One region of the Qipengyuania psychrotolerans genome, then DNA from elsewhere that is predicted to be linked to it. Evidence: predicted binding sites of a transcription regulator. Region 1 holds the regulator's gene; the other holds the start of a gene.
The links. Region 1 encodes LexA, which represses DNA repair genes until DNA is damaged. Its sites were predicted from a motif close to GTTCCNCNCTTGTTCT; they were not measured.

Region 2: a site for LexA is predicted at 2,696-2,711, ahead of K3166_RS03340 (deoxyguanosinetriphosphate triphosphohydrolase). Genes of this name have one in related genera too.

The regions. Positions count from the first base shown of each region.
Region 1 covers NZ_CP081297.1:1,206,736-1,213,994, forward strand. The annotation lists gene K3166_RS05915 (citrate synthase) at 1-352, opposite strand, end outside; gene gltX (glutamate--tRNA ligase) at 367-1,821, opposite strand; gene K3166_RS05925 (ComEC/Rec2 family competence protein) at 1,850-4,039, shown strand; gene lexA (transcriptional repressor LexA) at 4,093-4,797, opposite strand; gene moaC (cyclic pyranopterin monophosphate synthase MoaC) at 4,921-5,394, opposite strand; gene trpC (indole-3-glycerol phosphate synthase TrpC) at 5,391-6,194, opposite strand; gene trpD (anthranilate phosphoribosyltransferase) at 6,191-7,183, opposite strand; gene K3166_RS05950 (anthranilate synthase component II) at 7,180-7,259, opposite strand, start outside.
Region 2 covers NZ_CP081297.1:680,446-687,704, reverse strand. The annotation lists gene K3166_RS03355 (fatty acid--CoA ligase) at 1-299, opposite strand, end outside; gene K3166_RS03350 (ABA4-like family protein) at 354-800, opposite strand; gene K3166_RS03345 (NAD(P)H-binding protein) at 803-1,501, opposite strand; gene K3166_RS03340 (deoxyguanosinetriphosphate triphosphohydrolase) at 1,494-2,654, opposite strand; gene K3166_RS03335 (aspartate/glutamate racemase family protein) at 2,768-3,463, opposite strand; gene K3166_RS03330 (alpha/beta fold hydrolase) at 3,539-4,516, opposite strand; gene K3166_RS03325 (SO2930 family diheme c-type cytochrome) at 4,513-5,511, opposite strand; gene K3166_RS03320 (parallel beta-helix domain-containing protein) at 5,508-6,698, opposite strand; gene K3166_RS03315 (hypothetical protein) at 6,782-7,123, opposite strand; gene K3166_RS03310 (NAD(P)(+) transhydrogenase (Re/Si-specific) subunit beta) at 7,128-7,259, opposite strand, start outside.

The sequences.
Region 1 (7,259 bases):
GCTGATCGTGCAGCATTGTGTGGCGGGTGATGGTGTAATCGAAGTCGCCAAGTTCATCCGGGCTCGGCAGTTCGCCATTGAGCAGCAGGTAGGCAACTTCCATGAAGCTCGAATTTTCGGCCAGTTGCCCGATCGGATAACCACGGTGCAGCAACACACCTTCTTCACCGTCGATATATGTCAGCGCGCTTTCGCAGCTTGCTGTGGACTTGTAGCCCGGATCATAGGTGAATGTGCCAGTCGTGCCGTAGAGCTTGCGGATGTCGATGACATCGGGCCCAACGCTTCCCTCAAGAATGGGAAAATTCTGGCTCTGTCCGCCAAGATCGAGAGTTGCCTGTTTATCGGCCACGCGAGTCTCCTTAATCAGCCGTTCTGTCCGGTACCTGCCGAGGATGCCTGCGCGTCGATGCGCGCCAGCGATTCCTCCTTGCCCAACAGGACCAGAACATCGAAAATTCCGGGCGACGTGGTTGTGCCCGTAAGTGCCGCACGCATGGGCTGCGCGAGCTTGCCCAGGCCCAATTCAAGCGCCTCGGCATATGATTTGGTAGTGGCTTCGAGAGCCTCGATTGTCCAGCTATTTTCCGCTCTCAAACGCTCGGCAAGTTCGCCGAGACGGGCACGCGTTTCCGCATTCAAAAGTTCAGCTGCTTTCTCGGTCATTTCCAGCGGCCGTTTCTTGAACAAAAAGGCTGCACCTTCAGATAGTTCGTGCACGGTCTTGGCACGAGTTTTGAGGACCGGCATCGCCTCTGTCAGAATTTGCTCATCGGCATCATCGCCAATTTCCGCAGCAACCAGCGAAGCAAGTCGGGCATCATCGGCCTCGCGGATATAGTGTGCGTTGAGATTCAACAGCTTCTTGATGTCGAAGCGAGAAGGACTTTTCCCGACCCCGTCGAGGTCGAACAGCTTGATCGCCTCGTCACGGGTGATCTCTTCGCGGTCACCGTGGGCCCAGCCAAGCCGAAGCAGGTAATTGAACAGGGCTTCAGGAAGGATGCCTTCTTCGTCGCGGTAAGCTTCCACTCCGATCGCGCCGTGACGTTTTGACAATTTCGCTCCGTCCGATCCATGGATCAGCGGAACATGGACATAGACCGGATCGGGCCAACCCCCTTCGATCTCGTTCATTGCCCGTATTACGGGCATCTGGCGAAAGGCATTGTTGAGATGATCGTCGCCCCGGATGATGTGGGTCACACCCATATCGTGATCGTCGACAACGACCGCCAGCATATACGTTGGTGTGCCGTCGGCGCGCAGCAGGATGTAATCGTCAATTTCGGCGTTCTTGACGGTAACGCTGCCCTGGACGGCATCGTCGATGGTCATCTCACCGTGTTCAGGTACCTTTAGACGAATGACGAATGGAGCACCTTCGGGCGCGTCGGCGGGATCGCGCTCTCTCCACCGGCGGTCATACCGCATGGGCTGCTTGTTGGCGCGCTGTTCGGCGCGCATCTGTTCGAGCTCTTCAGATGTCGCATAGCACTTGTAGGCATGTCCTGCCTCCAGAAGCTTGTAGGCCACTTCGCTGTGGCGAGCTGCGCGGTCGGATTGAAATACTGGCGGTTCGTCATAATCGAGGCCAAGCCAGTCGAGACCTTCAAGGATCTTGTCGATGGCTTCCTGCGTGCTGCGCTTTTTGTCGGTGTCTTCGATGCGTAGCAGTGCCTTGCCGCCATAATGGCGGGCAAATAGCCAATTGAAAAGCGCGGTGCGCGCTCCACCAATGTGAAGGAAACCGGTCGGCGAGGGTGCAAATCGAGTAACGACCTGTCCAGCGGGTGTTGTTTTCCCGGTTTCGCTTGCCATTCTCTTTGCTTTCCTTTCAGAGACTTCCATGGCGAATGACGGGACGCCGATGGTACCATTTGGCGCGCCTGACGGCCCCGCCGATGCTGCAGTGCAGCGCCATTGGCGCATGCGCGCCATATTGTCCAGAACGGGCGATCATACAGAGAAGTTTCTGGTCCAATCCGGGTTCGATAGGGGGCCTTGGCTCGCCGTGGCGTTTGCCGCTGGAATCGGTGCGTGGTTCTTGCTCGCGATGCCGTGGCAATGGATTGCCGGCTTGGTGATTGCTTTGGCTGCCGCCGTGTTTTCTCATGCGATCTGGCGCGGCGCGGAGGGTCGGCAGCACTTACGGCTTGCTGTCGGTGCGCTTGGATTGGCATTCGCACTAGGACTGACCACCGTGTGGGTGCGATCGGAGATGGTCGGAGCAGAGCCGATATCCCGGCCGATGCTTATGAAGCTCGATGCACGTATACTCGAGCGCACGGAACAGCCTTCGGAAGATAGGGTTCGGCTTGTCCTTGCCGCGCGGGACGCCGAAGCAGGGCGAGCGATCCGTGTGAGGGTGAATGTCCCAAACGACCATGACATGCCCGAACTTCGCGAAGGCGCGAGGGTAGAACTGCGAGCGCGCCTGATGCCGCCATCTCCGCCCCTGCTCCCCGGCGCTTATGATTTCGCGCGGGATGCATGGTTCAAAGGTTTCGCGGCTACCGGTTCGTTAGTCGGCGAGGTGCGAGTGACCGAGCCTGCAGAAGCCAATGATGGCTGGCTGGCCGGAAAACAACGTGATCTTTCTGCGCATGTCCGATCGCGACTAAGCGGAGCACCGGGAACCATCGCGGCTGCATTTGCAACCGGAGACCGCGGAGGAATTGCGAAGGCCGATGAAGAGGCCATGCGGGATGCCGGCTTGACCCATCTTCTCTCAATCAGCGGATTGCACGTAAGCGCGGTAATCGCAGCGGCATATTTTCTGGCTATCAAGCTGCTTGCCTTGTGGCCTTGGCTGGCCCTGCGCGCCAGGCTGCCATTGCTGGCCGCTGCCGCTGCCGCGGGTGTGGGCATCGCCTATACGCTCCTTACCGGCGCTCAGGTTCCCACCGTAAGAAGTTGCATCGGGGCCGTTCTGGTTCTGGGCGCGCTAGCCCTGGGACGTGAGCCTTTGTCCCTGCGAATGGTGGCCGTAGCAGCGGGGGCCGTCTTGGTGCTATGGCCAGAATCTCTCGTTGGCCCAAGTTTCCAGATGAGTTTTTCTGCGGTCATTGCAATCGTAGCGCTCCATAATTCACAGCCAGTGAGGGATTTCCTGGCGCCCCGTGAGGAAGGCTGGACGAGAGTGATGTCCAGGCGCGTTCTGATGTTGTTCATTACCGGCTTGGTGATCGAGATAGCCCTCACACCTATCGTGTTATTCCATTTCCATCGTTCTGGTCTCTACGGCGCATTTGCGAATGTTTTCGCAATTCCATTGGTCACGTTCTTGTCGATGCCACTGATTGCGCTCGCGCTATTTTTCGACCTTGTCGGAGCGGGCGCGCCGTTCTGGTGGCTCGCAGGCAAATCGCTCGAAATTCTCATTGCGATGGCGCATTTCACATCGTCACAGCCTGGAGCTGTCAAGCTCGTGCCGCATATGGGGCTAGGGATAATCTCTCTGTTCGTTGGGGGAGGGCTGTGGCTTGCCTTGTGGAGGGGCAGGGCGCGCTTGTTGGGCCTTGTTCCAGCGGCAATTGGCACAATTGCATTGGTGCTTAGCCCCGTCCCGGATCTGCTTATCACACGTGATGGGCGCAATGTCGGAATTACAAATCAGGACGGGCATCTCTTCGTTCTGCGCGGTGCGCCGGGCTCTTATTCGAGAACCAACATTGTCGAACTGGCAGGGAGCGAGGCCGAGGCCATGCCCATAGAGGAATATCCCGGCGCGCGGTGCAGCGCAGATTTTTGCTCCATCGGGCTCAGCAGAGGGGAACGGGACTGGTCGATTCTTGTCGCCCTCAACCGTCAGAGGATTGATGAGCGCCAGTTAGCCGCTGCGTGCGAGCTGTCTGATCTTGTCATTGCAGATCGGTGGCTGCCGAGAAGTTGCAAGCCCAAATGGGCGAAGATCGACGGCCGCTTCGTAGCAGAGAATGGCGGTACATCTGTGTACCTGGCAGACGAACGGATCGACACCGTTGCATCGGCTCAGGGGCAACATGGCTGGTGGAAAACGGACGCCGAAAAATATTGAAAAAAAGGGCGCCCGCATCAGCAAGCGCCCCATTTCAATTCAAGTATCTCAGATCAATGGTAGCGACGCAGCAGTCCAGCCAGCTTACCTTGGACCTGCACTCGGCTCGCTTCGTAAACCTGAGGTTCGTATGCGCCATTGGCGGGGTCGAGGCGGACCATCGGACCCTCTTTGCGGAGGTACTTGAGGGTCGCTTCCTCATTGTCGACCAGTGCGACCACAATTTCACCATCCCGGGCAGTTTCGGTGCGCTGCACTAGCGCAAAATCACCGTCGAAAATTCCCGCTTCGATCATGGAATCACCTGAAACTTCGAGCGCATAGTGATCGCCCGGGCCAAGCAGGGCCGCAGGTACTGGCATGCTGGACTGGCCTTCGATGGCTTCAATCGGTGCACCGGCCGCAATCCTGCCATGCAATGGGACGTCGATAATGTCATTTGCCGCTCGCGGCGCAATCGCTTTAGCGGCGTGCGCGGCGACAATGGTATCATTTGCTGATGACACCTTTGCCGGTTGAGCGGAGGCTGGCAGCGTGACCGCATCTTCTGGCAACTTGATCACTTCAAGCGCCCGAGCCCGATTGGGAAGCCGCCGGATGAAGCCGCGTTCTTCAAGCGCGGAAATCAGGCGGTGCACGCCAGACTTGCTCTTCAAATCAAGCGCTTCTTTCATTTCTTCGAAAGAAGGCGAAATGCCGGTATCTTCCAGCTTCTGCTGGATGAACCGAATTAATTCGTGCTGCTTTGCGGTCAGCATCAGGTCACTCCCTGGTTCCAGTTCACTTAATGCGAACGAATGTGGAACAATTAGGCAACCATTTTTTCAAAGTCAAGCAATTCAGCCATTTCTGGGCAATGGAACGGAACAGGTGTTCCCGTTTCAGTCCTGTGCTCGCCAGTGTCCTGACTTGCCTCCGACCTTTTCCAAGAGCCGAATACCCTCGATACGCATCCCTTTATCGATAGCTTTGCCCATATCGTAGAGCGTCAACAGTGCTACCGAAACGGCAGTGAGCGCTTCCATCTCGATCCCGGTTTTGCCGACCAGTCTGGCAGTGGCCTGGACGCGAATGGCTCGCTCTTCAATCTCGATATCGACGACCATCGAATCGAGCCCCAGTGGGTGACAAAGCGGAATGAGTTCGCCGGTCCGCTTGGCCGCCAGAATGCCGGCAATACGAGCGGCCGCGACTGCATCGCCTTTTGGATTTCCACCGGATGAAAGTGCCTCAAGCGCCTCTTGTGACATCACGATGCGCCCTTCGGCGGTTGCACTGCGCTCGGTCTCAGGCTTTGTAGAAACATCCACCATCCTTGCGGCACCGCTTTCATCAAGATGCGTCAGGCGTGTCATAATGAGCTGTCAGAACCTGGGGAAAGAAGAGTGCGGGTCGCCAGTTCAACGTCGGCCTGCCGCATCAGGCTTTCTCCGACGAGAAATGTATTCACTCCTGCACGCGAAAGACGGTTGCAGTCATCATTCGTGAAAATGCCGCTTTCGCCAACAATGAGCGACCCTGCCGGGGCGAGCGGAGCAAGTGCTTCAGTGATACCCAAGTCAGTTTCGAAGGTCTTCAGGTTGCGGTTATTAATGCCGATCAGTCGTGACTGAAGGCGTGCGGCGCGCTCCAGTTCTTCGGCATCGTGAACCTCGACCAGCACGTCCATTCCGCGCTCGACGGCAGCGGCTTCGATCTCATGCATGACTCCATCTTCAAGCGCAGCGACGATAATCAGGATCGCATCGGCACCAATGGATCGCGCTTCTGAAACTTGCCACGGGTCAACCATGAAGTCCTTGCGAAGAACCGGCAAAGTGCAAGCTGCCCTCGCTTCGATCAGATAGCTTTCATGGCCCTGGAAATACGGAGCGTCTGTGAGAACCGACAGGCATGCCGCACCGCCGCGTTCATACGCCTTCGCGTGATCGGCGGGGTCAAAGTGTTCACGAATGAGGCCTTTGGAAGGGGAGGCTTTCTTGATCTCGGCGATCAGACCAAAGCCGCTCTTTTGCGCTTCCTCAAGGGCATTGCGGAAGCCTCTGGGCGCATCGATATTGCGCGAACCCAGATCAAGCTGCGAGAGACTTGCCTTGGTTTTGCGCGCAGCCACTTCATCGCGCTTGGTGGCACAAATTTCCTCGAGTTTATTCACTGCGCCATCTCGATCCAGTTTGCGAGGAGCTCTTTCGCCCTCCCGCTATCGAGTGCTTCTGCGCCAGTTTCGGCGGCTTCTGTCCAGTCTTCGGTACGTCCCGCTACAATCAGGGTCGCAGCTGCATTGAACAGCACTGCGTCGCGGTAGGGTCCCGGTGTGCCTAGCAACAGAGCCTCGAGCGCTTTCGCGTTATGCACCGGATCACCGCCGCGAATGGCTTCGACCGGTGCGTGCGGCAAGTTTGCCTGAACCGCGAGCACGCGGCGCATTTCGAAATCGTTGCCAGAGACATCAGCGAGTTCGTTGCCGCCCGCGAGAGACAATTCGTCGAGACCTTCGTCGCCCGAAGCGATAAAAGTGCGCTCCGTACCGAGCATCGCCTTGGCCTTCGCATAGATGGGTACATAGGCTGGGCGAGCGATGCCGATCAGCTGGCGCTTTACGCCTGCCGGATTGGAAAGCGGACCCATCAGATTGAAAATGGTCCGGACCCCCAGTTTTTGGCGGATCGGTTGGATGCGGCCCATCGCAGGGTGATGGTTCTTGGCGAACAGGAAGCAAATTCCCAGCTCTGCCAGTGTCTTCTCCGCCGTTCTTCCCGCCGCCTCCATGTCGAGACCCAAGGCTTCAAGGGTGTCCGCAGCGCCCGATTTCGAGCTAGCAGCACGGTTACCGTGCTTGGCGACACTTACCCCGCAGGCCGCGACAACAAGGCTAACGGCGGTTGAAACATTGAGTGTATGGTGGCCGTCGCCGCCGGTCCCGCAACAATCGACCGTGCCATCTGGCGCGTTGATCGGGATCAGGCGGGCTCGGAGAGCGCGGGCGGCGCCAGCGATTTCCTCAGCCGTTTCGCTTCGGGCTGACATATCTACCAGGAAGCGGGCAATCTCATCATCGGAAGTTTCACCGTCCAGGATCCAGCCAAAGACTTCTTCTGCCTTTTCAGCATCGAGGTGGATGTCGGCTGCGGGTAGTTGCTTCATGCTGGAACCTGGGCCTCAATGCCGCAAATGTGGAGGAAATTGGCGAGCAAGGCGTGACCATGCTCGGTCGCGATAC
Region 2 (7,259 bases), 530 kb from region 1:
TATGCGATTTCGGGCGCAGCGAGCCGCCAGCCGATAGGAACAGTCACCACGCCTACTCGCGCGGCAGAATAGAACAGTTCGAAATAGTGGCGGGCGTTCTTGCCGAGCCAAGCGATGCGGTCACCCTTGAGGGCACCATTTGCCTTCAACATGGCGATAATCTGGCGGCTGCGCTGGTCTAGCTGGCCGAAGGTGAGCGCGTCATCGCCCTCTTCCAAGGCAACATTGTCGCCGCGTTCCTGCGCCCAGTGGCGGATGAACTGATCGAATGTCAGCTTGGGCGCGCTCGCTTGGTCCATATTGGCTCTCCTCTGCCGCGCATCATGCCACGCGTATGATGGAGAGCAAGCTCCCTATGTCCAGCGGCCAGCTTCACGAGCGCGTTTCTCGCGCACCAGCAACCAGACGGCCAAGCCCAGGGGACCTGCAAGGAATGTGGCCAGCAGGATTGGCACCTGCAGCAAGCGGGAGAACCCCTTGGCGTCAGCATCGCGCGCAATCCAGAGGCCGACGAACAGGTCGAACGCGAGATAATGGATCCATCCTATCGTCACACCTGCATCGCTGGCAAAGATCGCCCGAATGCCCTCGATAGTGGTGAAATTCGCGCCGCCTTCAGATCCTGAAGGGATCAGGCCGCCGAGAACGCTCAGCAGCAAAACGGCATAAGTCAGGCTGAGAAGCCCTACCCCGATATAGAGTATCGCCGCGAGCAAAGCGGGTTTGCGCGGCAATACAATCAGGCACAGCCACATGACCATGGCGAGTGCATTTGCGACGCTGAAAAGCGTGTCCCACATTTCTATTCCTCCACCAGCAATGGCAGCCGCTTCGATGCCCGAATTATACCGTCATTGTCGTGGACGAACCGCCCCCTCGCGGCGCTTTTGGCCAGTGCCAAGGCGGCCTGCGCAACGGTTTCAGCCTTGATGGCGCGATATTGGCGATACTTGCCGTGCATCAGCATATTGGCGAGCGGCGCTGCGGCAATACCCAGGCGTTCCGCCGTGCGCCGATCATTTTCGCGTTTGCCGCGCAGTAGTCCAGGACGCAGGATGTCGAGCCGGTCGAACCGAATCTTGGTGAGCTCACGCTCAGTCTCACCCTTCACGCGCAGGTAGAAGGTTTTCGACATCGGGTCGGCCCCGGCCGAGCTGACCACGACAAAGCGGTCGACACCGTGTTCTTTCGCCGCGCGCGCGGTTTGCAACACGAGGTCTTGATCCACGGCGCGGAAAGCCGCCTCATCCTCGCCAGCTTTCTTCCACGTCGTGCCGAGCGCACAAATCACCGCCTTGGGCCGCATTGCTTCAAGCACCTCGCCCCATTTGTCGGGTTCCGCAACGAAGAGCTCCATCCGGATGCCCTTGGGCAGTTGGGCTTCGCGCCGGGCGATGGCGGACAGGCGCACGTCCTCGCGGCCAATGCACTCGGCCATCACCTTGCCGCCAATCAGTCCGGTGGCACCAATCAGGCAGATGCGCGTCGCGTCGTCAGACATTGGATAACCCCTGCGGTGCCCGACCAAAGATCTGCGTGCATTGATCGATGGCAAAGCGATCCGTCATTCCGGCGATAAAATCGGCGATATGGCGGCTCTTGCCCGGCTCATCGGAAGGAAGACGGTCCAGCCAGTCGTCCGGCATGGTGGTGGGGTCCTGCTGATAAGCTACGAAGAGCCGCGCGATCACATCCCGCGCACGCTCTGCAGTCTGGATCTGTTCGGGATGGTAGTACAGCCGCTGATACATGAACTTCTTCAACGCCCGCTCCTGATCTGCCAATTCGGGCGAAAACCCGGCCAGTTGCTTGCCCGCTTCACGCACTTCATCAGCACTGGAGAGCCCTCTCGCCTGTTCCCGCGTGTGCTCGAGCACGTCGTTTACCATCAATCCTATCTGCGAACGCACAAGTTCACGCAGGCGCAAATCGAGTGATGCGTGCGGGAAACGTTTCTCGACGCGGCGATACTGATCGGCGAGGAAGTCGACCTCCATCAGATCGTCGAGTGACAGGAAGCCGGCGCGCAGGCCGTCGTCGATGTCGTGATTGTCGTAAGCGATATCGTCAGCCACTGCGGCGACCTGCGCTTCCAGTGAAGGCCACTGACCCAGCTCGAGCGGGTAGGCCTTGTCGATGTCCGCCAGCGCCCAGTTCGGCGCGTGGATCGGGCCGTTATGCTTGGCGAAACCTTCCAGCGTTTCCCAGGTCAGGTTGAGACCCGGGTGGTCGGGATAATTGCACTCGAGCCGGGCAAGCATGCGAATGCCTTGCGCATTATGATCGTAGCCCCCGGCCTGGACCATCGCCTCTTCCAGCGCCTTTTCCCCGGCGTGACCGAAAGGCGGATGGCCGATGTCGTGAGCCAGGCAGAGCGCTTCTGTCAGGTCCTCATCAAGACCAAGTTCGCGTGCAATCACGCGGCCAATCTGTGCCACTTCGATGCTGTGCGTCAGCCGCGTGCGGTAGTGATCGCCGTCCGGTGCAACGAACACCTGCGTCTTCGATCGCAGGCGCCTAAACGCAATCGAGTGAATGATCCGGTCGCGGTCACGCTGGAATTCGCTGCGCGGACCACGCGCACCTTTTCGGTCTTCGGAAAACTCCCGTCCGCGCGAAGCGGCAGGATCAGCGGCGTAAGGGGCTCTTTGCATGCAGCCGCAAGGCTTAGGTCAGCCGATTCCTCGCGACAACGTGAACGAAATGGGAACGTCGCCGCTTATCGGCGAAAAGCAGGTCAGAGCGCGATAAAACACGCTGAACGGCCTCAGGCTTCTCCCATGATCCATTTGGCTGCGTCGCGGCAGTGAATGGCCGTGGAATCGAAAACAGGCAGCACATTTGCGTCCGTGTCGACCACCAGTTCCAGTTCCGTGCACGCCAGCACAATCGCCTTGGCGCCTTCCTTGTCCTTGTTGGTGATGATGGTCTTGAGGGCACGTTCGGCAGACCGGGTCACACGGCCCAGCATGAGCTCTTTGTAAATAATGCCATCGACCAGTTCGACATCGTTCGGATCGGGAGGAAGGAGATCAACTCCGTGAGCCACCAACCGCTGACGATAGAAGCTTTCGGTCATGATGTAGCGCGTGCCCAGAACCGCTGCGCTCTCGCATCCGGCTTCTTTCATTGCCGCGCCCACGCTGTCGGCAATGTGGAGCACGGGGATCGAGATACCCTCGACCACGCGGTCGTAGACCTTGTGCATGGTATTGGCGGCGATGATAATGCCTTCTGCGCCGGCAGATTCGAGCCTGCGCGCACTTTCAAGGATAAGGGATGCCACCTGATCCCAGTCATCAGCCTGCTTGGCTTTGGCGATCAGCGAATAATCCAGGCTTTCGATCAGCATCGGCGCACTGGCCAAGAAATTCGAACTGCGTTGGATTTCCTTGTTGATACGCTCGTAATACGCGCGGGTAGAGATCCAGCTCATGCCCCCGATGAGACCCAGTTTGCGCAAAGGTGCGCTCCTTCCTGATACCCTGTCCCGGCCACCCCTCGTAGCCGTGTTTCAAGGCATTAGAACGGGCATGTCCTATTGGGGTTCCGCGACTTCGGCAGGTTCCGTCAAAGTGACTTCGGAAAGCCACACTGCAAGGTCGGACGCGCTACGTTCGGCGACCTCTTCCATGGGAATGTGGCCAATGCCCTCATATTCGACCAGCGTGGAGTTGGGCAGGTGCTCCGCATACCATTTACCCGCTTCGAACGGGACGAGCGCATCTTCTGTCCCCCACATTACGAGCGTCGGCACCTTCATGCTGGTGGCCTGATCCGCGGAGAAGGTTTCGCGCGGTGTCTGAAAGCGTTTGCGCGTGGCATCGCGGTTGCCCGGATAGCGGGCCATTTCCCAATACCGGTCGATCGCCGCGTCGGTCACCACGTCCTGGTTGGACACGCTTTGCGACAGGCTCTTTGCCACGAGTGCACGAGGCAGAACTTGGCTCAGGCCTTCCCCGACAACCGGCATGGTCGCCAGAGTGAAAGCGAGGTTTCCGCCCCCCTCCCGCTCAATCGGCGCGCCAGACGCATCGACAAGCACCAGGGCTTCGAGCCGCTCCGGATGTTCGAGCGCATAGGCCATCGCAATCGAGCCCCCCATCGAATTGCCGATAAGCGTGAAGGTACTCAGTCCCATCGTGTCAGCGACAGCTCCGACATCGGCTACGAAACTATCGCGTGAATAGTCGGCATTGGCAGCGGGTCCGGTCAGGCCATGGCCGCGTTGATCATAACGGATCACGCGGTAATCCTCTCGCATGATTTCGGCCCACTTTTGCCAGGTCATCAGATCCGCATTCGACCCATGGAGCAACATGATAACGGGCGCATCACGCGGCCCTTCGTCGCGTAAATGGACGGTTCTACCATCGGCTAGCTGCACCAACTGCGAGGGCGCGGTGCCATATTTGGCCCACATCTCATCTCTGTCGGTGTCGGGCACGCGAAGGAACAGGAATGCGACCACCCCGATGACAAGCAGGGCGGCCAAGCCGCGGACAATCCATTTCATTCAGGCATCTCCTGGATCCAGCGGCGTACGACCTCCGCACCTTCGCGGTCTATCGTGGCTTTGCCCAATTCGGGCATGGCCACGCCGGGTTCATTGCTCATCATACGGTGCAGCAGAATGGATTGGCCCGGCTGTCCGGGGACCACATCAAACAGCAAGCCGCCCGCACCGCGTCCAGCGGCCACCGGCCGTTTCATCACACCGAGCGCGTGGGGATCATCCTGTTCCCACCGCAAATCCAACCCGCTGTTCGAAGCGGTCGCGCCGGGACGGTGGCAGTGAGCGCAGTTTACATCGAGGAATGCGCGGGCAGTTGCTTCGGTGCTTGCTTCCGAGCGGTCTTCCCAAACTGGCAAGGCATCCGCGCCTTGTGGCACTTGGTCCAGATTGGCCGAAAGCCAGCTTCGCGACATGTTGCGGGCCTTGGGTCCGATGGGCACAACGGCGCCATCCACCCCGTGACATTCCTTGCACTGGTTCTTGTTCGGCACACGGTAGCTGATCTCCTCGCCGCCGGGCGCCTTCACCGGGATGCGGGCTCCGGCAATCGCAAGGCGGGCCTGCGTTTGCTCCTCGTTCCACACGTAGGGAAGCGCAAGCCAGCCGCTCTCGCGGTGAAGCAGCACGCGGGTTTCGATCAGGCGGCGCTCCTCACCATCTCCAAAGGCGAAAGTCTTGATCAGCGCGCTACCAACCGGGAAGCTGAGCAGGCCCTCTCCACCTGCCTCCATCTTGGTGCCGGGTGGCAAATAGACGAACCGCAGCTTTTCCGCCCCATCGGAATAGAGCGGCGTATTCAGGCGGTACGGCGTCACGCCGATCGTTGGAATTTGCGCGTCCGCATGGATGAAGAAGCCAAACTCGTCGAGGGTCCGCGGGAGGCCCTCGCCCTGGATGACCGCGTCTGCAACGACCGGCGCTGCGCGGCGAGCCTCGACAGCCACTGCCGAAGCAAAAGTCAGCGCCGCACAGGCAAGCCAGCCCGCCCCTTTCATCCACCGAGCCTTGCATCAAGTTCTGCAGGCGCTCCGATACCTTCGCGATTGAAGCCTGCTTGCGGCGCGCCGACCGACATCGGTCCGGGCTGCGCCCCGCCGAGACCCTTGCCCGCTTCTGGCAGATTGAGCGTCCAACCGGCCGTGCCTTCCACTGCGGACAGCGAACCCAGCCCGTCCCACAGGACTGGCGGCAATTCGCCGCCAAATGCTGCGAGCAGCATTTCAGCGCCGTCAAGCTGCGGATCGTAGCCGCCACCGTCATACGTATTGGGGCCAACCACAACCTCGCGCGGAAGCGGGTTGTACCGCTCGTCATCATAGGGCTGGGTATAGGCAATCACCATCACCGGAGCGGTCGGGTTCCTGGACAGGATGTTGTTTTCGATCAGCACATTGTCATTGGCCATCACCATGATGCCTGTCCCGCGCCGCACACCGGCCACGATATTCCCGGGAGGCGCGAAATTCGGCGTATCGTTTGCCACCACGAGGTTGTTGGCCACCACGACATTGCCGCCCCCCATTACCGGCAGGTTGGGCAGGTCGAAGACGAGTATTCCGCCCGTATTGCGCGTAGCGATATTGTGTTCGACGAGTGCATTGCGGCTATTCTCGATTTCGATGCCTGCGACATTTGCCTCCGCGATGGAATTGCGCACGGTAATCCGGTTCGACTGCCCGACATAGATGCCCGCATCGCTCGCACCAGTGACCTTTGCACCGTCGATCAGGACGCCGGTGCTTTCGACCGGATAGATGCCGTAGGCCCCGTTTTCCGGATGCGGGCCGCGAGTCCACGTAACGCGGATGCGGTAATAGACGATGTTATCCGCGCCCTTGGACTTTATCCCGTCACCTTTGGGATTCTCCAGCGCGAAATCTCGCAGGATCACATCGTCGGACGTAACGAAGAGCCCCTCGCCCGCGCCTTGCTGTTCCGTGAAATCAAGGACCGTGCCGTCCATTCCCGCGCCGCGCACGGTCACGCCGTCCACATCGAGGCTGAGACCGTCGCTCAGGAGGTAGCGCCCTGCTTCGAGAACGATCTCGTCACCCGGTTCGGCCATGATCAGCGCTTCTTGCAGGCGCTCCTGCGCACCGTCACCCGGTGAGATCTTGTATGTTTCGGCGAAGGCTGGCGCAGCACTAGCCAGAAGCGCGGCGGCAATGGTCAATCTGAACATGAGTCTCTCCCTTGCAACCTATTGTGCCGCAAGGAGATACGATTGCAAGCTGTGCCGAACCCCAAGAATTCAGCAGGTACTGTCTAACGTGCGGTGAATGAGCAGATTGCGGCCGATGAACCGACCACTTCGATGGCTTCGCGGTCATCAACGCGGCGAAGCCGTTCCAGGAATTCGGACATCGAAAGAGGCACGGCATCCTCGCCCTCCCTCGCCTGCAGGTTTTCTAGCTTGCGCAGCTGGTTGAGGGATAGTCTTTCGGACATTCGGGTGCCCATGCACGCGGCAACCGGCTGAGGTATGCCCTTGTCGACCAGCACGGCCTCGATCCTGCCAGCAGTGACCCGCTCGACACCGCCGAACCAGCCCCACAGCCCAATCCCCACCACGGCGAGGAGGGCAAGAACGATCAGCATTTTGCGCATTGTTTCAGTCCATCGCCTTCACGATTTCCTCGACCATCTTCTTAGCATCGGACAGCAGCATCATGGTCTGGTCCATGTAGAAGACATCGTTGTCGACGCCCGCATAGCCTACACCGCCCATGGAGCGCTTGATGAA